DNA from 4 places in the Pontibacillus salicampi genome. Region 1 is predicted to be linked to each of the others. Evidence: predicted binding sites of a transcription regulator. Region 1 holds the regulator's gene; each other region holds the start of a gene.
What was found. Region 1 encodes Rex, which represses fermentation and respiration genes when NADH is low (regulators of the CRP and FNR family bind a similar motif). Its sites were predicted from a motif close to TTGTGAAATATTTCACAA; they were not measured.

Region 1 (5,987 bases):
ATCGATGCACTGGCAGGGCAAGGGGAAGCTTCCATCGATTTTCCCCGTTCCTGGCTAGGAGACGGATCCTTTGATTTTAGCTTTAGTGGATTGAAATCCTCAGTCATTAATACGCTACACAATGCGAAGCAAAAAGGGATCAGCTATACTCCGGAGGATGTCGCTGCTAGCTTCCAACAGAGTGTTGTGGATGTATTAGTGCATAAAACGTATGAAGCTGCTAAGAAGTACGGTGTACAGCAAGTAATTGTTGCAGGTGGAGTAGCCGCTAACAAAGGACTGCGTGCTCGTTTAGAGGAACAATTTCGTTCAGAAGAGGAAATGGAATTACTTATCCCGCCATTATCACTGTGTACAGATAATGCAGCAATGATAGGGGCTGCAGGAAGTGTAGCCTTTAACCAGGGCCATCGAGCCGGATGGGACTTAAATGGTAACCCTTCCTTAACGTTAGAGCGATATGCGAAAAGAGGAACAATAGTGGACAAGTAATGAAGGAACTGCTATCACAGGATAGCAGTTTTTTTTGTGCACTATCTTACTTCTAGGTTTTCAACAGGTTGTTCATAAGCATGTGGATAAGATATTGTAGATATTTGTCGTGGAGGGATTTCGTCCTGTGGGCAATAATTGTGGATAAGTAACGTTAAAATTGTGGATAGTGTGTATAAAGCTGTGAAAAACCAGTGCATTCATTAACAGCCTGTGTATAAACAGGTGGATAACTAGTAAGGGACGAATAAGATATTGACATCTTTCGACAAACCCATGTGTAGTGTCTACCTCTACCATAACGCCTCTTTATGAAAGCGTTGTATATTTTTTATTAATATTTCGTAAAAAAAACCACCCGAACATCGGATGGTTTAATCGTCTTGATGGAGACTTTCCCATTCCTCCATCAATTCCTCTATTCTTTGCTTGCACTGATTATTCTCTTCTGTCAGCTGAAGCGATTTTTCATGATCCTGATAAATTTCAGGCTGACAGAGCAGGTCATCGTTTTCTTCTATCTTTTCTTCGTTTTCCACAATCTCTGTTTCTATTTCTTCAATTCTTCGCTGCCGTTTTCGTTCTTCCCGTTTTTGAGCTTTATTCTGTTGATAATTATTTTTGTTTGCTGTCTTTTCTTCTGTCAGTTGTGGATTTTGCTTGGCATCAAAGGCAGCAAGCTCTTTTTCCTCTTCCTTCTTCTCTAGGAAGTAGTCATAGTTCCCAAGGTAGAGATGGGTGTGGTCGCCTTGCATCTCCAGCACTTGTGTGGAAATCTTGTTGATAAAGTACCGGTCGTGAGAAACGAACAGTATGGTGCCAGGATAATCGGAAAGAGCAGCTTCCAATACCTCTTTACTGTCTAAATCCAGGTGGTTAGTCGGCTCATCAAGAATGAGCAGGTTAGATTTCTCCAGCATCAGCTTTGCTAAGGCTAACCGCGCTTTTTCGCCACCGCTTAAGGAGTTGACCGTCTTCAAAACGTCCTCCCCCGTAAAGAGGAAATTACCAAGAACGGTTCGAACATCCTTTTCATCCATGCCCGGGTACTCGTCCCAAAGCTCGTGCAGAACGTCCTTGCTGGATTCCAGACGGGCCTGCTCCTGATCGTAGTAGCCTATTTGAACGTTCGCCCCATATTGAATAGAGCCGCCGGCAGCCTGTAGGTCGTCTGTGATAGTTTTAAGCAGTGTCGTCTTCCCAACACCGTTTGGTCCTACTAGCGCTACCCGATCTAAGCGATTGACGTCAAAGGTAACATCAGAGAACACGGTGTTGTCCATATCTGGATATTGAAAGGATAGGTCGCGTACCTTTAGCACGTCATTTCCACTTCGTCTGTTAATATCGAAGGAAAAGCGAGCCGATTTCTCATCGCCTTGAGGCTTGTCCATCTTTTCCATTTTCTCTAATTGCTTACGCTTACTTTGTGCTCGTTTAGTTGTGGATGCTCTAGCGAGGTTTTTCTGAACGAAATCCTCTAATCGCTTTATCTCCGACTGTTGTTTTTCGTATTCCTTCATATCCTTTTCGTAGTTGGCAGCCTTTTGTTCGAGATAGCTCGAATAGTTGCCCAAATACTTTTGAGAGGTATGACGGGATACTTCATATATGACGTTTACTACCTTATCCAAGAAGTAACGGTCGTGAGATACAATTACAACGGCACCAGGGTAGCTTTGTAAATATTGCTCGAGCCAATTCAACGTATCCATATCCAGATGGTTGGTCGGCTCATCCAGTACGAGTACATCGGGCTTAGCCAGAAGCAGCTTCCCTAGAGCGAGGCGGGTCTTCTGTCCGCCACTTAGGGTGGAGATTTTCGTATCTACGGAGAAATGTTTAAATTGAAGGCCATTTAACACCGCATTGATATCTGCTTCGTAACGATAGCCGCCCTCATTCTTAAATTCTATTTGCAGAGCATCATAGTCCCGTAGCAGCTTCTGATATTGGTCCTGCTGCTCGATTAGGTCGGGATCCGCCATCTTTTGTTCCATTCGGCGCAGCTGCTCCTCTTTTTCTTGTAGATGGGAGAAGACAGTAACCATCTCCTCCCATATCGTTTTATCTGATTCAAGCCCTGTATGCTGCTCAAGAAACCCTAAGGAAACATCCTTTGGTTTATGGATTTCCCCTTCCTCATACGGAAGGTCTCCCGCGAGCACTTTCAATAGGGTTGACTTTCCGGCACCGTTTCGTCCTACTATCGCAATCCGATCATTAGTGTGTACTTCTAATTTAATATTCGATAAAATAAGGTCAGCGCCGAAGCGTTTCGTTAAATTATTTGCCTGCATTAGTATCATGGTCGTTCACCTCATCTCTGTTAAGTGTATCTTAACAGGACCGGAATAAGCAAGATGCTCGCACGCATGTGAAACGTTATACGAATTAGTTAATTTTTGGTACACTTTAAGAAAACATGCCCTGGCAAAATGGCTTTGTACCTTTTTAGGAGGTTTACACACATGTCAGAGTTCACACATTTTAATGAGCAAGGACGCGCTCATATGGTAGATATATCGGAAAAGCAAGAAAGTGTTCGTACCGCAATCGCACATACTAGCATCGTCGTGGACGAAGCCGTTCACCAGGCTATAACCCAGCAAACCATTGAGAAAGGCGACGTATTGGCTGTTGCCCAGGTAGCAGGGATTATGGCGGCCAAAAATACATCTAATTGGATACCGATGTGCCATCCCTTATCGCTGAAAGGGATAGATGTGTCCTTTCACTGGCAGCAGGAAGGGCAGCAGTATCGGCTTCACATCGAAACGCAAGTGAAGACGAAAGGCAGCACCGGTGTGGAAATGGAAGCGCTGACGGCAGCCTCTGCCACAGCTTTAACCGTCTATGATATGTGTAAAGCCCTTGATAAAGGAATGATAATCGGGGAAACCTATCTGGCAGAGAAGACCGGGGGAAAAAGTGGAGATTACCATAGACCGTCAGACGAAAAGGGGGACAATCCATGGAAATAGATCAACAGAAAATACCGCAAGCGACAGCAAAGAGATTACCCCTTTACTATCGCTTTATTAATAACTTGCATAGCCAAGGGAAGCAAAGAGTATCTTCCAAAGAGCTCAGTGAAGCAGTGAAGGTGGACTCAGCAACCATTCGACGAGATTTCTCTTACTTTGGGGCACTAGGGAAGAAAGGCTATGGCTACAACGTACATTATTTACTTACGTTCTTCCGCAAGACACTGGATCAGGATGAAACGACAAACGTAGCACTCATTGGGGTAGGGAACTTGGGAACGGCCTTTCTCCATTACAATTTCACGAAGAATAACAATACGAAGATTGTCATGGCATTTGATTCGAGCAGCGACAAGATCGGGTCAGACATTGGAGGCGTGCCCGTCTACCATATTGATGAGGCAGAAGAGCGAATGAAGGACGATGTATCCGTTGCGATTCTTACAGTACCAGCTCAAGCTGCTCAGGGAATAGCTGATCGATTAATTGAAGCAGGTGTGGTTGGTATTTTGAACTTTACGCCAGCAAGAATAACCGTGCCAGATCACATCCGTGTCCATCACATTGATTTGGCTGTAGAGCTGCAGGCGTTAGTCTACTTCCTGAAGCACTATCCACTTCAAGAGGGCGAGACGATGCTCGAGGAAAACGATATAATCGAATAAGGAAGAAAGAACGAATCTCATTTTCGCTGAGGTTCGTTTTTTGTTTTGCTGTATAGGAGCTACTTCTAATCATCGCATTCGTAATCGGACTTGAGCCCTTCAGACTTAAGACAAGTCGAAAGCAGCCCAGCTTGTAAATAATGGGATGTGCTGATAAGGATATGGTGGGGCTTAGACAGGTAATCATAAAGGATATACATTTCAATAGAAACGATATATTACCTTTCATTCGACAAAATATGATATATTAGAGATTATTCGGGACACGAAATAAAGGACAAAGGGGGATATTATGAGCAGATTATCGAATAAATGGCTCGTGGTAGTGGCGGTGCTGTTTGGGACGTTTACGGTCATATTAAATAACAGTATGCTGAATCCGACTATACCACGATTTATTGAGATATTTGATTCAGATGCCGTCAGCGTCGGGTGGATGCTGACCATCTTTATGGTTGCGATGGGAATGACGATGCCGCTGACAGGCTTTCTAGGCGACCGGTATGGGAAAAAGAAAGTGTATGTAAGCGGGCTGGTCATTTTTATCATCGGCTCCATAAGCGGCTCCCTTTCTCCAACCTTGGGTATGGTTATCCTGTCGCGGTTCGTACAAGGGATTGCCGGAGGGCTGATGATGCCGATAGCGATGGCACTCATCTTCAACGCCTTTCCGAAAAACGAACGCGGACTAGCCGTTGGAATTTACGGGATTGCGGCCATGGTTGCCCCTGCTATTGGACCGACTGTTGGGGGAGTCATTATCCAGTACTTTGCCTGGCCGTTTCTATTCCTATTTAACATTCCATTCGGCCTAATCGGAATTATCCTATCCACAAGGTACTTGAAGGAAACAGACAAACAAACGGATCTTAAGTTCGATGCAGTCGGATTTGTGCTCGTTACCCTCGGAGTAGGGGGCATCCTCTATGCCTTAGGACGTGGGAAAACGCTCGAGGCTCTAACGCAGCTTAGCAACATTGCTCTTATCGCAGTCGGTGTTCTTGCTCTCGTATTGTTCGTACGCTATGAAAACAAGCAGGAGCAGCCGTTATTAAATTTATCCATATTCAAAATCCCGACCTATGCAATCTCGACGATTGTAACAGGATCCGCATCCATTGGGCTGTTCTCGGGTATCTTTCTATTACCATTGCTTATTCAAAACGTATATGGACTAGGAGAAATTAAAACGGGTCTGCTCTTCTTGCCAGCAGCTGCAGCAAGCGGAATTTTCATGTCGATAGGTGGGCGCATCCTTGATAAGAAAGGGCCAAAATGGGTCATCCCCATTGGGTTGTTCGTGCTTGCGGCCTCTACAACAGGGCTCGGCATGGTTGGATTATCAACGTCCTATTGGGTCATTCTAGCCTTAAATATGGTACGAGGTGTCGGACTTGGTCTTAGTAACATGCCAGCGACAACAGCAGGGATGAACAGCATACCAGAGGAGCAGGTCGCACAAGGATCGGCGATGAACAACGTACTACGCCAGATTTCGTCCTCCTTTGGCATCGTGTTCTTCTCCGTGTACTACGAAACGAGACGAGCCCAAATTGCAGCAGGACAGTCTAATATGACCGAAGCGACACTGCAAACCTTAAATGAAGCATTTCTCGTATCCACAGTTCTCGTGTTAATTGCCGTTCCGTTTGCCTTCTTTATGAAGGGCGTACAGGACGATGAAGAAAAAGAAGCAGCGGATAGCTAAATCCACTGCTTCTTTCTTTATATTCAGGAAGCGGAGCCTTCCTTCCATTCTCTTTTCAATAAACCATACAGCACCATATCCACAGGCCGATCATCGCGGTACACATATTCTCGAAAGGCTCCCTCTCTCGTAAAG
Region 2 (5,987 bases), on a different contig from region 1:
TCAGCGATAACAGCATGGGAAGCAATGTCTTTATATTCATTCACTTTGTCTTCATCAACATCAATGGCCAGTACTTCCATTCCTTCACGACTAAGCTCCTTACAAATACTTCCCCCAAAGCGACCAAGGCCAATTACGGCATATTCTTTCTTCATAACCCTTAACCCCCATCTTCTATCCCTATCTATTATCATTATACGTTAAATATGTTGTAGGTAATCATACCGATACAAGTCTATCACAAAAGGCAAGAGAAAAGAAGGTACACCTGCTTCCCACTTATACATTTCTAAAGAAACCAAAAACACATCCCTGCTACATTAGCAAGAGATGTGTTGTTAGTTATTTTTTTCCTTTTACATAGTCTGCATCGAATAGGAACATACGTAACAAAAGGATTAACGATGGTATTAAAAGCAGCAGTCCTGCTATAAATGCGATAACAAGGGCAAGGCCCATCGCATCATTTGTTACCCCGCTTTCTAACGTAATATAAGGGGTTAACAGGTACGGTAAATGAGCAGCGCCATATCCAAAGAATGCGAAAAAGAATTGCATCATTACGAAGATAAAGGCGAGTCCGAAGTTTTTCTTCTGATAGATAAGGAAAACAGCACCAAGGAAAAAGGCTACCGATATTCCAAACATCCACCAGAGGTCGAGCATCTTTTCGAAATGCTCATTATTATGCTGACTCATTGCAATGAACGTAGTAAGACTGGCAATGATAGTCGGAGAACTCCAAAAGAGCACATACTTTCGCATTAATTCCCGAGCATCCATATCGTTTGCTCGATTCGCATAAAAGGTTAGAAATGCAGAACTAATGTACAGTACGGACACAATTGCTAGAAATACTACACTCCAGGAATAAGGGCTTGTTAAGAGCTCACCTGTTAATAACCGTACGCCGTCTGCCGTTTCCTCAATAAAACCTCCTTCTGAGATGGTTAACGCTGTTGATAGAGCTGCTGGGATAAACAGCCCAGTAGCTCCATATAAGAACATATACACATTACTTTGCTTCGATCCATAATTCTCAAAGGCATAAAAGGAGCCGCGAATTGCTAATAGGATAATGGCAATACTCCCCGGTACTAACAGCGTCTGACCGTAGTAATAAGCGGTGTCGGGAAAGAAGCCGACTAGTCCAACGAAAAAGAATACAAAGAACACGTTCGTAACTTCCCATACCGGTGACAAATAACGAGATATTAATTTATTTATAATGTGATCTTGCTTTGTCTGCTTTGCATAATAGGCAAAAAATCCGGCACCGAAATCAATAGATGCAACAATTAAATACCCATACAAAAATATCCAAAGGACTGTAATTCCGATTAATTCATAACTCATTCTTTACCACCTCCATCCGCAATTTCAGGATAGCGGTGCTCTAATTCAGCTTCAGCCGGATTATCCTTGAACAATTTACGGAGCACTAGTGTGCAAATGGTTCCAAGCAAAATGTAGAGCAATAAGAATAGCAGGAACATCCATCCGACATGCGGGGAAGTTGTCGCTCCTTCCACTACCTTCATATAACCTCTTAGAATCCAAGGCTGGCGACCTACTTCTGCATATATCCAGCCAAATTCAATTGCAAGCATAGCCAGTGGACCATTTAACACAATCAACCACAATAGCCATTTATTATGCTCACTCCAGCGCTTAAATCTAGACAGTACTAAATATAAGAAAGAAACACCAAGTGCATACATGCCTAACGAGACCATCAAATCGAACATGTAATGAATCCATAGGGGCGGCTGTTCATCTTCAGGTATTTGATCTAATCCTGTTACTTCGCTGTTAAAATCTCCGTGAGCTAAAAAGCTGAGTGCATTAGGTATTCGTATCTCATTTTTTATTTCGTTGTCCTCTGAGAGTGTACCGAATAAAACTAAGTCAGCTCCTTCCTCAGTATCAAAGTGCCATTCTCCGGCAGCCAGTTTTTCAGGCTGTTCCTCAGCTAAGAATTTCGCAGACAAATCCCCTGCTACAGCCGTTAAGATAGCAAACAAAAACGTGGCTGTCATAGTAAGCTTTAAAGCCTTTTTATGATAATCAGTAGACTTATTCTTCAAAATAATAAACGCTGTAATAGCTGCAAGAATAGCTGCAGATGTTAAATAGCTCGAAGCTAAGACATGAAACACCTTTGTCGGCGTTGCAGGATTAAACATAGCCTCCAGCGGCTGCAGATTTACAAGCGTTTTTCCTTCCAGGTCAAATCCTTGCGGTGTATTCATAAACGCATTGACCGTTGTAATGAAGAATGCAGAAAGTGCTCCACCTACAAATACAGGGATGGATAATAGCCAATGATAAATGGGCTTCTTAAACCGGTCCCATGTGTACAAATAAGCTCCGAGGAAAATAGCCTCAAAGAAAAAAGCAAATGTTTCAAGGAATAATGGTAAGCTTATCACTTTCCCTGCTATTTGCATAAAGCTTGGCCATAATAAAGACAGTTGTAGTCCAATGGCTGTGCCTGTCACAACCCCCACTGCTACCGTAATAATAAAGCCTCTTGTCCATCTTCTAGCTAAAAGCGTGTAGTGTGCATCGTTTTTCTTTATACCGATAAACTCAGCGATGGAGATCATAAGCGGAACTCCAACTCCGATGGTTGCAAATATAATATGAAAGCCTAATGTCATAGACGTTAACATTCTGCTTAACATTGCACTATCTAGTTCCATCATCTAGCTGCCTCCCCTTGTTACCTAATCATTGTTAAAGTACTTATTAAAGTGAATTCTATTATCTAATACCCTTAAGGATAAAGGATGCAAACGAAATAATGGTGAATAACTGATGACAATTTTGTGACTCATTTCACATTATATGTGATTAACTTCACATTATTTCTCGTATCTCCAGTCTAAAGAATAGTCTTATAGGATACAAGAGATATGCATAGATATATATGTGACAATATAGTGAAGAATATTGAATGAAAGGGTTTTCAATCAATGAAAATATTGGTATAGTGTTGATAAGATAAAGTTCACAAAATAGACACAATTGCCACGAAGGAGTGGATTATAAATGGATGTCTTACTAGTTTATGTTATATTCGCAACCATCACCCCCCTATTCTTATGGCTGGAGCATCGTACAACAGCTCTAATTCAGCTTCCTCTTATCGTTGGAATGTGGGCATACTTTATTGTTGAGTTTGCCTCTCTATCTGTTACAGGGCTTGCCTATACGTCTCTGCTCATTCTATTTATGTTAAATATCGTATATGCGCACTATGCCTTCTATATCGTTTTCTTCCAGCAAGAGCAGACACGCAACAGAATTTTCGATAAGATGCCTTTCATCACAAAACGAATTTCGTAACTTCACATCAATAATACAGCCCATCCTCTGTAAGGATGGGCTGTTTCGTCTGCTACATATTCATTCCGCTCATCATTGCATTCATAACCCATACAGAGCCACCTACAATGATAACGCCTATAATCGCACTATACACCATAGTACCTATTTGCGTATTGCTATCTCCTTCTCTAATGTGCATGAACATGAATAGCTGGATTCCAGCTTGAACAAGAGCAAGGATTAATATCGTCCAAAGAATCATTGTTGTGGTGAAGCTTGAGTATAAAGCAACCCAAACGGCAATAAGCGTTAATACAATTGAAGATGCGAAGCCGATTACGTGACTCCATGGGAAATGATCATGATTTTGCTGATTACTCATTTACATCACCATCCCTGTTAAATACACACCTGTGAAGATGAAGATCCACACGACATCCAAGAAGTGCCAGTATAAGGAAATAATGAACGCTTTCCTAGCAGTAGTGGTGTTAAGACCATGACGTGCTAATTGGATTAAAATCATTATCATCCAGCCAATACCTAAACTCACGTGAGCCCCGTGGGTGCCAAGCAGTGTGAAGAAGCTAGTCCAATAGGCACTCGTTTGCATGGTGGCACCCTCGTGGACATAGTGGATAAATTCTTCAATTTCAAAGTATAAGAACCCTAACCCTAGTAACAGCGTCAAGATAAACCAAATCATGAGGCCCTTCTTATTGCCCCGCCGCATCTCATGGATAGCTAAACCACATGTAAAACTACTTGTAAGAAGGATGAACGTTTCAATAAGGACACCCTTTATTTCAAATAATTCTGCTGGACCTGGGCCATCTGCCAAGCGTCCGGTTAAGACGAAATAGGCAGCAAATAATGTTCCAAAAAGAGCAACTTCTGCTCCTAGGAATATCCAAAATCCGAGGATATTTAAACGGTTCTTTTCCGTTTGTAATTCAAGCGGCTTATTTGGATCTATTGCTTCTGCATGTCCCATTGATTACGCCTCCTCTCCGCGCACCTTGCGCTCTGTTTCTTTAATTTCTTCCACCTCGACATGGTAGCCTTCATCAGGATCAAAGGAACGGATTATCATTGTAATAATCGTACCCACTGCTCCGAGAATGGCCATCCACATCCATTCAAATACAAGTCCAAAACCGGAAATGAATAAGAAGGTGGACATGATAATTGGCACACTAGAGTAATCCGGCATGTGAATCGGCTCTAACTCTTCTTTATCTAAGTCCAATTCTGCTTTTCCTTGTTTCTTCATATCCCAATACGGATCAAGTCCTTGTACTTCAGGAGTCTTAGCAAAGTTATAGAAAGGTACAGGAGCCGGAGTAGCCCATTCTAGCGTTCTACCATCCCATGGATCGCCTGTTGTAATTCTTTCTGAGTAACGAACACTATAATAAATATTGTACACTAGCACAATAAATCCTAGTGCCATTAAAGCCCCACCGATGGAAGCCACAAAGTTTAACTCGAAGAAGCCTGATTCTTCTGTGTACGTATGCACACGCCTTGGCATCCCGGCAAACCCTAAGAAATACATCGGGAAGAAGCAAACGTTAAATCCAATGACAAATAACCAGAAACTTACTTTCCCTATTTTCTCATTAAGCTTATGTCCGAACATTTTCGGATACCAGTAATACAGTCCTGCGAAACATGAAAATACAGTACCGGATATCAACACATAGTGGAAGTGAGATACTAGGAAATATGTGTTGTGATATTGATAGTCAGCTGCTGCCATAGAAAGCATAACACCTGTTACCCCGCCAATGACAAAGTTCGGGATGAAGGCAAGTGCCCATAGCATAGCTGTATTAATCTTAATTCGGCCTTTATACATAGTAAATAGCCAATTGAAAATTTTCACACCCGTTGGAATCGAAATCGCCATTGTCGTAACGGAGAAGAACGAGTTAACAGATGCATCAGCACCCATAGTGAAGAAGTGGTGCACCCATACGATAAAGCTTAACAGTGCAATAACTACCATAGAATACACCATAGCCTTGTAACCGAATAGATTTTTTCGGGAAAACGTACTGATTATTTCAGAGAATATCCCGAAAGCAGGCAATATAACGATATACACTTCAGGATGTCCCCAAATCCAGAATAGGTTGGCCCATAACATCGGCATCCCGTCATTCATTAATGTAAAGAAGTGGGAGCCGAATATTCTGTCCATCGTCATCATAGCAAGTGCTACCGTTAGGACTGGGAAGGCAAAGATTATTAGAATACATGTAATGGCAGTAGACCATGTAAACATTGGCATGCGCATTAAGGTCATGCCAGGGGCACGCATTCTAAGAATCGTGACAAGGAAGTTAATTCCCGTCAATAATGTTCCAATACCAGCTACCTGTATTCCAAGCAGATAAAAATTCTGCCCAGGCCCTGGACTGAAATCATTATTAGCCAGTGGTACGTAAGACGTCCAACCCGCAGATGGGGAGCCCCCAATAACGAATGACACGTTAAACAGCATAGCCCCCATGAAGAATGTCCAGAAACTTACCGAGTTCAAGAAAGGGAATGCCATATCTCTAGCTCCAATTTGCAAAGGAACAACGATATTCATAAGTCCAATTAAAAACGGCATAGCCATAAAGATAATCATAATGGTACCGTGC
Region 3 (5,987 bases), on a different contig from region 1:
TGCAGCAGCACCTGCACAAAATTGATAAGAAAATACAATGGTATGAGGGAGATACGACTGCTTGTGAGATACAATCACGGGTGTAAAGGGCGTCTCTCTCCAGAAGAAAGGCGCAAGCTCAGTTAGCTTGCGCCTTTCTTCTATACTAAAATACTTTGTTCAATTTGCTTCATTTCAAAGAAGTAGCCTTGCTGCTTCATTAACTCATCCCATGTACCAGATTCAATGATTTCTCCCTCATCCATCACAATAATCCGATCCATGTTCTCAAGCCCTATTAATCGGTGGCTGACTAATAGGACCGTATCGTTCTGTGCCTGGGTTAACAGATGACGAAAAATAGCTTGCTCTGTAATAACATCTACAGAAGACGTTGGCTCATCTAGCAGCCACACATGCGCGCTCTTTAGTAAGGTACGAGCAATGGCCAAGCGCTGCTTTTCCCCACCGGATAAATTCTCTCCTTTTTCCAGCACCTCTTGCTCCACATCAAAATGATCTAACTGTACTTTCGCTAATGCTTCTCGTATCTCCTCATCCGTGGCATCATCCTTGGCTAGCTGAATATTATCTCGAATGGTCCCGTAGAAGAAATGATTGTGCTGAAGCACTACATTGGTTTTCGCCCAAAGATCACTCTCCTCTACCTCGTCTATATTGTTTTTATTCAAGCGTATTGCTCCATCAAAGTCCGGGTAGAACGAGAGCAGTAATTCTAGCAGTGTAGATTTGCCTGAGCCGCTCGGGCCAACAATAGCCACCTTCTCCCCAGCTTTCAAATGCAGACTTACCGCGTTAACAGATAATCTTGTTTCCTTCGGATAGGCAAAAGAGACCTCTTCCATATCAATGGTGTAGGCTCTTTCTTCTGGCAATCGCGCTCCCTCTTCCTTCTCTGAGGTGCTTCTTCTCTCTACAGAAGAATACAACCGCTTCGCTGCCACCCTACTATCCTGCAGATATCCAGGAACAAGGGACATCGGCGTTGCGTTCTCAAACGCTGTCAGTGAAATCATTACTAGCATGGCTAAGAAGATTCCATTCAAATCCCCTTGTACCACTAAATAGGAGCCGACAGTAATGACAAGCCAAGAAACCACGAGCGTTGCCATCGTACTTAACGATTGGTGAAAGACCTCCGCTTTTCCTTCCTGTTCCTGTTCTGCTACATACGTATTGGATACCTCTTCTAGCTGTTTCTGCTTAGCAGAGAGCTTTTGGTTCAGCTTCAAGTCCTTAAACCCATAGAAGAACTCTGTAACCTCTGTAGAAAGCATACCACGATTTTTTCTCACCTGTGGTTCCATCGTCCGCTGTTTATAGTAAAACCAACCCGGCAGGACAAACCCTGTAATTCCTACCCCAAGTAGTAATAGGAGTGAAATAGAAAGGGAGAAGAAGGTGGTAAAAAAGATGGTCGCAAGAAAGATGAGCACCAATACTATGGGCGGATAAAAGACGCGCAGAAAGAAATGCTGCAATCGATCAATATCCCCTACAATACGTGCTAATAGATCCCCACTTCGATACTCTCGAAAAATCCTTGGAGCAAGCGGCTCAATGCGTTCAAAGAACGATACTCTGAGCCGGCTTAAGATTGTAAAGGTAGCCCGATGAGAAAAATACCGTTCTACATATCTCCCAAACGCCCTTGCAAATCCAAATAACTTCAAGAAGGCGATCATAATAGAGAGCGTATAAATTGGCGGTGTTAAGGCTGCCTTGGAAATTAAATAGCCACTCGAAGCAAACAGCCCGACAGCTGTAATCCCGGCTAGGAATCCAAAGAGGACGGATAAGAGGATATCTCGTTTTTCAAAAGCTAATTCCTTTAAGACAATCTGTAAATCCTTCATGAGGTCACCCCTTGCTGCTGAATAGATATCATTTCTTTATACTCAGCACACGCTTCCATGAGCTCCTGATCCGTGCCTTCCCCTATTAGTACTCCATCTGATAGAAACAGAATCTTATCTGCATTGCGAATCGTATGCAGACGATGAGCAACGGTAATCACGGTAGCACGCTCCGAAAGCTCCCGGATAGAGTGCTGTAATACTCTCTCCGTATGCAAATCTAATCCTGTGGTAGGCTCATCAAATAATACGACAGAAGGCTGCTTCAAAAAGGCTCTAGCAATGGCTATACGCTGCATTTCACCGCCCGATAAACCTCTGCCGCCTTCTCCTACCAATGTATCTAAGCCCGCATCTAGAGAATCAACTAAAGCAGCAATACCTGCTTTTTCAATCGCTTCCTCTACAGCTCCCTCTGATACATCCTGATTTGTACCAAGCATAATGTTCTCTCGAATAGTTCCAGAAAATAAATAAGGATCCTGGGAAATATAACTTAGCTCGCTATACCAAGCCGTTTCCTGATAGTGCTGCAACGGACGACCGTTTAACGTAATTTCTCCCTGTTTCAAAGGTATTAGACCAGCTAAGAGATAAAGCAGTGTTGTTTTTCCAGATCCGCTTCTACCTACGATCGCTACATTTTCATACGGTGAAATAGTGGTGCTCACAGATTTCAACGCAAATCCCTCTGGCTCATATTCAAAGCCAGCATGTTGGAAGCGAATAGCAGGAGGAGAAGCATCTTCCCCTAACGCTTCTGTACCCCACACAACATGCTCCTCTTCCAGCGCTTCATTAATTTTGTTAGCGGCTCCCATGCTCCCTCGTCCCGTATGGAAGGCACTCCCTAAGTCTTTTAACGATAGGTAGAACTCAGGTGCCAATACGAGCACGAAAAACGCTGTAGAAAAGGATATACTTTGAAAAATCACGAGACGTATGCCAACCTCTAAGGCAATAATTCCGATACTCAGCATAGAAATCAGCTCTAGCATTAACGAAGATACAAAGGCTATCTTCAAGACTTCCATCGTCGCATCCCGAAAATCAAGACTTCCCTTCTCAATTCTTTTCTTCTGGTGCTCTGATTTACCGAATAGCTTCAAGGTCGTCAAGCCTTGCAGTGTATCTAAAAATCGTCCTGAGAAGATAGCCATCTTATCCATCTGTTCCTCTGACTTCTTCTTCGTCATGATTCCAATAATAACGTAAAAAAGTGGTATAAATGGTGCCGTCACCACCATAATAATTCCTGTGTAAATATGCTCTGTGGATGCAGCAATAAGAATGAATAATGGAATAATAGATGTTTCAATAACTTGCGGGATATACTTACTGAAATAACTATCCACTTCATCCACAGCATCCATCAGCACACTTACTTTATGCCCAGACTGCCCTTGTATGGATGCCTGCATCGGATTTCTAGTAAACTTGTGCAGCAGCTTTTCCCGAAACTGCTGCTTGACCTTCGCAGCCATCCTCACCCCTGCCAGGCCATTTCCATAAGAGAGAAGAGCCCTCAGCACTAACACCAACAGTAAGCCCCCGATATAAGGGAGGACCTGTTGAAAGGATTCATTTTGTATAAACACTCGATCAACGATTGTCACAAAGAAATACGCCTGTCCAATTACCGTCAGCCCTAACAGGATAGAAGACAGAATAAGAAACCATCTCGTTCCCTTATGTTCCTTTGCCATCCTTTTTAAATCATTCATATATAAACTCCCAACATTCTATGATGTACTAGAGCAACGTCCGCTTCATTAATGTGAATCTTTTCACATTATCTGTTTCCTATATTATAGAATAATCAGCAGGGAAATGCACGCAAATGGATTAACATTTTTATAACATGGACGACTCATTAGTTGCGTCTGTCCCAGTCCTCTTCTACAAGGGAATGATTAATCTCGACCCCTGCCTCATAACCCTCTGCTGCCGCTCCTATAAGACCTGTAAAAGCGTTTTTGGCATCGCCTATAACGTATAGCCCTTTTACCTTTGTTTCCCCGTGGTGATCTCCCTCTAGTCCGTGTCGTTTATTGTGGGTAATTCCTGGTATGTATAACGGAACATAAGCAGGAGGATGGTCAATAAACCCTGCATTACGTGCAATATGCTCTCCGTTGTGTGTCACAACAGTGGTGAGCACACCTCTATGAGAAAGGAGCGCTTTCACGGGGGATGTTACAATACGAATACCCCGCTCCTCACATTCCTTCTGAGCAGCCACTGGCACCTCTGAATAACCATTTGTAAACACGATTACATCCCTACTCCAATTGTAGAGTAACTTCGTGAAGGATAAAAGCTTTTCCCCACTCACAAATAATGCGAGGCTCTTCCCCTTTCGCTCAAATCCATCACAATAGGGACAAGGGAAAACCGAAATGCCATACACATCCTTTAAGCCCTTTATAGACGGTAACGTTTCCTTCATTCCTGTGGCAATGATTACTCTCCTGCTCCACCACCGAGCTCCTGAGGCTGTCACAATAGAAAAATAACTCTTTTCCCACCCTACAGCACGTACCGTATCTCCCAATCTCTGAATAGTAGGATATTGCTGTAGCTCTTGCTGGGCAATGGTCCGGAACGTATCGGGTTCTATACCATCTCTTGTTAAGTATCCATGCGAAGCTTTTGTTACGGCATGGCGAGGTTCACCTTCATCAATGAGCAGGACGGTACGCAACGCCCGGCCAAGCACCATTGCAGCACTCATCCCACCAGGTCCTCCTCCTACAATAATGACATCAAACATGCTTTCCTGTACCATAAACGTACCCCTTCGTTCTATTTCTTTCTATTCTTTACCAAGTATAGGGTTCTATACGAAAAGCACTTCCACGGCGCACTACTTCGAAAACCCCGATCCTTTAATTACTTCATCTGCACTTTTTTTGTACAGCTCTTTCCCCTTTATAGTTCCGTTAGCCTTAGCATAGGATTGAACGATATGAAAGCCGACGTTATATCCAATCCACTTAGGATACCGGCTCCATGTTTTACCAAGCATATATAGATTATGCTTTTTCCGGTCATCTAGCTGTAAGTCGTCAACAAACAACCGCTTCCAGCTCTGCTTCGCTTCCTTTACCGTGTACATACTAGACCATGGGGCAAGCCATTTATCTCCATACTGTTCCTTCACGGCGTATTCCCCCATCCCCTCTAATACCACCAACTCCTTTAACGTTAAATCACGAGGACTAATGCCAAGGTGCTGTAAACGGCATACATGATTATATTCATGAGCTAATAACGCATATAAGCTTTCGCGAGGCAAACCAGGCGAGACAAATAAAAAGATAATGTGGTCATAGGCGACTCCACTTTTGTTCGTAGAAACCCGTTCCTCATCTGCCTCAGCCCGTGTAATCGGAAAAATAAAAATCGGAACGTCTGGTCCCTGCCATTCATTCTGGAGCCTGCGAAACTCTTTTTGCGCTAATTCCAATGTGCGCTCCTTCTCTAACGCTTTTCCTATCTTCTTCATCTTTTTCCATTCTCTTGGCTGGAATAATCCATACTCCTGCAGTTGCCCTTGCAGTGTACTAGCATCTAAATCAGGAAAATAGTTGATCAATCGTTTGATCAACGTCTGCCGTTGATAGGACTCTGCCTGAAAGGAAGACCCCTTTTCACATTTAGCTACGAACTCCTCTAGCCAGCGTCTTGTATTTATAACGGACATGATCATCACCGCTCCACATCTTGAGATACTCCATATATATCCATCGTCTATCGTTAACGTGCATTGCCCTGCGGCAATTGTGACAAGCATCCCTACTAATTATCCTCTCCCTAGTTGTACACCCATACGAAAACGAACCCTCTACATACTATATAGAGAGAGCGAGGATGGAGAAACGCCTCCTCCACTTACAAATACGGAAAGAGGAGAGATATCTATGAGTTACGGATACGGTGGTTTCGGCGGCGGCGGATGCTGTTACGGTGGAAAACAACAAGGTGGATATGGATATGGCGGCGGATTTGTTTTAATCGTCGTATTGTTTATCCTATTAATCATTGTTGGTGCAACTTTCATTTGCTAATTCAATAGGAGTAAACAAACCTTATCCTCAAAAGGATAGGGTTTGTTTCACTTATAAACTT
Region 4 (5,987 bases), on a different contig from region 1:
TGATGGTTTGATCAACTTCAATGCTGCGATGACCAAAGAACATTAGCTGCTGCATAACCAAGCTGGATGACATCCATAGCGAGGTAATATTAGCCTCCACATTCCATAGAATAATAGCCTGGATGGCTAGCACCCCAAGGAATCCTGCTACGATTACCACCTTAGACTGATAGGTGATTTTCTCTATAAAGGGCTGAATGTAATATTTAGTAATGGTTTTTATACGAAATAAATAGATTAAACGAACAATACGGGCTACCTGAAAAAACTGATCCAAAGGGATAACTGCTATAACGAGAAAAGGGTTCCTCTTCATAAAATCCCATTTTTGGTCCGCACGCCACAGACGGACAATAAAATCAATAAAGAATACCAACCATACGAATCGATTAATCATCGTATTATAGGACTGTTCCGTCCAAAGGGTCATAATGGTGAACATAACTAACACTATCATTATTGCCTCATATAGGCGTTGAAAAATAACCATAACCTTTCCTCCTACAGGATGTTCTCTCTCCCCATATTATATCACTTCCCGTCACCCGTCTTATTGCATGAACAATCATAATAATTTTCATTCCAACTATATTGTGATATATTCTTCGAGTGTTCAAACCGATACTTACGGATACAAACAGGAGGGAGAAGAAATGCAGCAAGACCAATCATCAGAACAAACAAAGCACGCTTTTCAAACAGTATTGGTGTTGAGCCTGGCTGTGTGGCTTGTGGTCATGAACACAACTATGTTTAACGTGGCATTACCAAATGTACTGGACGACTTTTCCCTTACACCATCCGAAGGAGCATGGGTTGTATCTGGCTACTCTATTGTACTCGCAATCTTCACAATTGGTTATACAAGATTATCTGACTACGTACCGTTACGAAGATTACTAATCATAGGAATGACGCTATTTGGTATAGCCTCTTTTGCAGGCTTCTTTACTAACCATTTTGTTTGGTTAATTGCCTCTCGTCTTTTTCAAGCAGCCGGCGCTGCAGCCATTCCAGGGCTTTCCTATGTGTTCGCAGGAAGGTATGTACCATACAGCATCCGTGGCAGGGCCATGGCGTTTGTTGCCTCTGCGTCCTCCTTAGGATTTGGCTTGGGTCCGGTGGTTGGAGGAGCTATTACAGACCAGCTAAACTGGAATTACTTATTCCTGTTTACCTTAATTGTCGTTCTGCTTATTCCAATTCTCTATAACATGCTGCCTAATGAACAATTGCAAAAAGGGAGATTTGATATTACAGGTGCCTTCTTAACAGGGATAAGCGTGACATCGTTTCTATTATTCATCTCAACGTTCACCTGGTATTATCTTGTAGTAGGCCTTGCTGTATTGTTTGGATTGTGGCGGCGTATCCACCGAATGAAACTGCCATTTATTCAGCCAGAGCTATTGAAATATAAACACTACCGCATCATCCTATATATGAGCTACCTTGGCTTCAGCACTCATTTTGCTATCCTGGTCATCATGCCACTCATGCTGCAAAACGTATATGATAAGAGCCCGACCACTGTAGGATTCATAATATTCCCGGGTGCGTTATTATCAGCTGTTGCTGCTATCTATGTAGGCAGACTTATTGATCGATTTGGGAATAGTCGAATCATATTACTTGCCCACATTCTGTTAACCATCTCGACGCTAGTATTCTATTTCCTATCCCCTGTCAACGAATATATGATTATGATAGGGTATATGTTTACAAGCTTCGGATTCTCAAGCCTGTCATCTAGTACGACTAACGAAGTATCTCGCTTTCTGCCGGATGAGTTAATTGGGTCAGGTATAGGGTTAAAGCAGTTGATTCAATTCGTAGGTGCAGCTTCAGGACCAGTGTTCGCAAGTTTATTCCTAGAGCTTGGAGCAGAGCCATACTCCATTCCGTCCTTTCAATATACCTTTTTATTCTTGTTGCTTATTATGCTAATTTCCTTTGGACTGAGGTTTTTATTGAGGTATAGTGAGGAATGAGAAAAGGGGTTTTAAAAAGGCTAATCGCTTTACATGAAGTTTTAGATAATGCTTAGAGCACGTCATATTATGTCATAAGTGAATCAGTATAATAAATCGACAAAAGCCATGACTGGTTCGACAGTCATGGCTTTTATCACAATTTGTTGCTTATTTAAAATTCGACAGGTACCAACGTACGAATTATGGGATATCGTGTCCCATGGAGGCAGTGTAGATTTCGAACCACTGATCCCTCGTTAGGGTGTGATTCAGTGCCGAAACAGCACTATCAATTCTTGACGTCTTACCTGAGCCAACAATCGGCATAATGTTTGCAGGGTGATTTAATAACCATGCATACAGAACCTCATCTATCCCACCGGCATCTATCTCACCAGCAACTTTTGTTAACGCAGCTCGAAGACGTACTGCCTTTTCCTCTTCGCTCGTAAAGATATTTCCCCCACCTAAAGGTGACCATGCCATAGGTGCCATTCGTTTCTCCATACAAAGGTCAAGTGTTCCATCCTGAATATTCTCAAGCTCGTATGCCGATAATTCAACTTGATTCGTAACAAGCTCGATATTCAGGAACGACTGGAGCATATTCAATTGATGGCGCTTGAAATTAGAAACCCCGAAGTGACGTACTTTCCCTTCTTGCTTTAACTCATGAAAAGCGTCAGCCACCTCTTCTGGATCCATGAAAGGATCAGGTCGATGGATTAACAGAAGGTCAATGTAATCCGTGCCTAGACTTTGCAGGGAATTCTCAACGGACTGTTTGATATGGGCTTTACTCGTATTGTAATGATGTGATTGATGGTCTGGTCGATTGGGAGACTCTAAGACAATGCCGCATTTGGTGACAATTTCCATCCGTTCTCTTAATTCTGGTTTTTTTGCTAATGCACGCCCAAATATAGATTCACACGTATAGCTTCCGTAAATATCAGCATGGTCAAACGTAGTAATTCCAAGCTCCAAGCAATGCTCTATTAACTCCAGTAATTCTTCATCTGTATAATTCCAATCAGATAAACGCCACTCTCCGTGAATAATACGCGATAGTGATAAGTCAGCTGCTAGTTTAATTCGCTCCATTATGTAACCCTCCAACCCTAAAACTAATCTTGCTTACACGATTACTTTAATGCATAGAACAACAAAAATCTATTAGAACGCTTTCAATTTGTCCAAACGATGACATTTACTTAAACGCAGTAAATGCAAGCCTTTTCATCATTCTTTTGCACTTACCACTTTTATTGCGAAGCGTTACAATGAATATGTGAAATAATTCACATAAACTATTTATAAGGGTGATAGATAATGACTTGGGTTCAAGCGTACGATCCACTAAACAACATTTGGTTATCTGCTGTATTAGCCGCTATTCCTATTATATTCTTCTTTCTTGCCTTAACCGTATTTAAAATTAAAGGAACCGTTGCCTCTTTCTTAACGGTAGCTTTATCTTTCCTTATTGCAATAAGTATCTACAATATGCCTGTTCATATGGCAACAGAAGCTGCAGGCTATGGGTTTGCCTTCTCCTTTTGGCCCATTAGCTATATTGTCATTACTGCTGTGTATTTATATAAACTATCTGTTAAAAGTGGACAATTTACTATTATTCGTACTTCCATTTCCTCTATATCAAATGATGCTAGAATACAGATGCTGTTAGTAGCGTTTTCCTTCAATGCTTTTTTGGAAGGTGCAGCAGGATTTGGAGCTCCTATCGCTATTACTGCCGCATTACTGGTAGGACTAGGATTTAAACCGTTACAGGCTGCAGGGTTATGCTTAATTGCTAATACTGCCTCCGGGGCATTCGGTGCCATGGGTATTCCTGTAATTGTCGCAGGACAAGTTAGTGGCATCGACCCAAAAATCATCGGACAATTTTTAGGAACTTCCTTACCTCTCATATCATTTACAGTCCCATTTCTGTTATTAATGATTTTGGATGGCATGAAAGGAATTAGTCAGCTGTGGCCTGCTGCATTAGTATCTGGTGCCTCTTATGCTATTGCTCAGTACTTGACGGTAACCTTTATAGGACCAGAATTACCTAACATCACGTCAGCCATTTTTAGTCTCGTAGTACTTGCTCTATTTACAAAAGTATGGCAGCCAAAAGAAGCAATGCTTTTAGGAGCACAGCAAGCCGATAAAACGGAGATACCTCACTTAACAGGAAAAATGATTGCGAAAGCATGGTCCCCCTTTATTGCACTTACTTTAATGGTTACTATATGGAGTCTTCAGCCCTTTAAGCGGTTATTTACTGAAGGCGGGGTGCTGGCAAATACTATCCTCCATATCCCTATGCCAAATCTCCATAACCTAGTTCTAAAAGCACAGCCTATCGTAACAGAACAAACTCCATATGCTGCTGTGCTTAAGCTTGATCTTATCTCTGCTACAGGTACTGCCATTCTGCTTGCAGCCGTGCTTTCCATAATTATGTTAAAGATTCCTATTAAAGCCGCCCTCGAAACACTTCGGGAAACTATGCAAGAGCTGGCGAAGCCCATCTTTACCATTATGATGGTTCTTGGATTTGCCTTTATCGCAAATTATTCAGGGCAATCTTCCACATTAGGATTAGCGCTAGCGGCGACATCTGATTATTTTCCTTTCTTATCCCCTGTTCTAGGCTGGATTGGTGTATTTTTAACAGGGTCCGTAACATCTAACAACGCACTATTTGGTAGTCTGCAGCAAATTACAGCTGAGCAAATCAGTGTACTTCCGCTAATCTTAGTTGCTGCCAATACCTCCGGAGGTGTGATGGCAAAAATGCTGTCTCCTCAGTCCATTGCCGTAGCTTCTGGTGCAGTTGGATTAGTTGGACAAGAAGCTGAACTGTTTCGATTTACTTTAAAATACAGCATGGTGTTCCTACTAGTGACCGGCATCGTCACGTTTGGTCAAACCTTATTCATTTGAAGAAAATAATAGAGGCGGTCTAGGTTAGCTATACCAGACCGCCTCTTTAGTTACGTACGATATAATTCTTCTAATATTCGGCTATTTTCCAACGTAAGTTCATGATACTTCTCCAATGATTCATTGTTAGCAATAGCATGCTCCAGTGTCTCTATTTGTAATTTATATTGATCTCCATACACCTTTTCTTCGTACGCGCCATTTTGATTCTCCAGTTGAATTAACCCTTCATGATCATCTTTATCTGGTCGGTAGGCACGCGGAACCTTAATAGTCCCGTTTGTACCAATCACCTCATATGCCTGTCGCATCGGAGCATCAAAGCTACAATCAATTTGTGCCATCGTTCCATTTTCCATTTCTAATTGTACAAAGGTTGTAGTATCTACTTGATGCTTCTGATCCATATGCAGGAGCCCTTGTGCTGTTTTAGGAGTGGACTGAAGAATTTTCATGGATGAATGTATTCCATAGCATCCTACATCCCATAACGCCCCTCCTCCTTTATCTGCTTCTAGTCTAATATTGTTCGTTGATTTATCAAACAGAAAAGAAAAGCTAGCCTTCATAAATTGAACCTGTCCAATTTCCCCGGCAATAATCAGCTCTTTTACTCGTTCATGCTGAGGGTGAAACTGATACATAAACGCCTCAAGGAAATAGACATTATTCTCCTTGCAGCTCTCTAACATTTGCTTTGTATCGTCATGGGTCAATGCCGCTGGCTTCTCACATAGAATATGCTTCCCAGCTTCTGCAGCTGTAATGGTCCACTGCTTATGTAAATGATTCGGAACAGGGATATATACAGCCTCTATTTCTTGATCATTTAGTAACTCCTCATAGCTTCCATAGCTTTTTGGTATTCCAAACTCCTCTGCCATCTCTTCTGCCGATCCACTTCGGCTGGCTATAGCTACTACGTCAGCTCCCGCTCGTTGTATTGCAGGTATGACAGCTTTTCTCGCAATATTAGCTGCTCCTAGTATTCCCCATTTCATTTTCAATTCCTCCCTTTAAATCAAGTATGGATTAGGAAATAATATCCTACTCTTA

Region 2: ACFFGV_RS01415 (cytochrome ubiquinol oxidase subunit I) is a predicted target of Rex. The motif match lies at 2,830-2,847, and genes of this name have one in related genera.
Region 3: cydD (thiol reductant ABC exporter subunit CydD) is a predicted target of Rex. The motif match lies at 3,632-3,649, and genes of this name have one in related genera.
Region 4: ACFFGV_RS12015 (lactate permease LctP family transporter) is a predicted target of Rex. The motif match lies at 3,263-3,280, and genes of this name have one in related genera.

What each region holds. Positions count from the first base shown of each region.
Region 1 covers NZ_JBHLTP010000022.1:54,292-60,278, reverse strand. The annotation lists gene tsaD (tRNA (adenosine(37)-N6)-threonylcarbamoyltransferase complex transferase subunit TsaD) at 1-492, shown strand, start outside; gene ACFFGV_RS19710 (ABC-F family ATP-binding cassette domain-containing protein) at 867-2,801, opposite strand; gene moaC (cyclic pyranopterin monophosphate synthase MoaC) at 2,964-3,476, shown strand; gene ACFFGV_RS19700 (redox-sensing transcriptional repressor Rex) at 3,473-4,144, shown strand; gene ACFFGV_RS19695 (MDR family MFS transporter) at 4,437-5,852, shown strand; gene ACFFGV_RS19690 (GNAT family N-acetyltransferase) at 5,876-5,987, opposite strand, start outside.
Region 2 covers NZ_JBHLTP010000002.1:114,929-120,915, reverse strand. The annotation lists gene ACFFGV_RS01425 (potassium channel family protein) at 1-155, opposite strand, end outside; gene ACFFGV_RS01420 (cytochrome d ubiquinol oxidase subunit II) at 343-1,356, opposite strand; gene ACFFGV_RS01415 (cytochrome ubiquinol oxidase subunit I) at 1,353-2,708, opposite strand; gene ACFFGV_RS01410 (spore morphogenesis/germination protein YwcE) at 3,055-3,351, shown strand; gene qoxD (cytochrome aa3 quinol oxidase subunit IV) at 3,404-3,715, opposite strand; gene qoxC (cytochrome aa3 quinol oxidase subunit III) at 3,716-4,327, opposite strand; gene qoxB (cytochrome aa3 quinol oxidase subunit I) at 4,331-5,987, opposite strand, start outside.
Region 3 covers NZ_JBHLTP010000007.1:88,862-94,848, forward strand. The annotation lists gene ACFFGV_RS09400 (MerR family transcriptional regulator) at 1-86, shown strand, start outside; gene cydC (thiol reductant ABC exporter subunit CydC) at 141-1,856, opposite strand; gene cydD (thiol reductant ABC exporter subunit CydD) at 1,853-3,580, opposite strand; gene ACFFGV_RS09415 (FAD-dependent oxidoreductase) at 3,730-4,644, opposite strand; gene ACFFGV_RS09420 (DUF2268 domain-containing putative Zn-dependent protease) at 4,723-5,652, opposite strand; gene ACFFGV_RS09425 (YjcZ family sporulation protein) at 5,780-5,926, shown strand.
Region 4 covers NZ_JBHLTP010000010.1:85,145-91,131, forward strand. The annotation lists gene ACFFGV_RS12000 (transporter) at 1-490, opposite strand, end outside; gene ACFFGV_RS12005 (MFS transporter) at 654-1,991, shown strand; gene ACFFGV_RS12010 (aldo/keto reductase) at 2,175-3,077, opposite strand; gene ACFFGV_RS12015 (lactate permease LctP family transporter) at 3,306-4,931, shown strand; gene ACFFGV_RS12020 (Gfo/Idh/MocA family protein) at 4,982-5,932, opposite strand.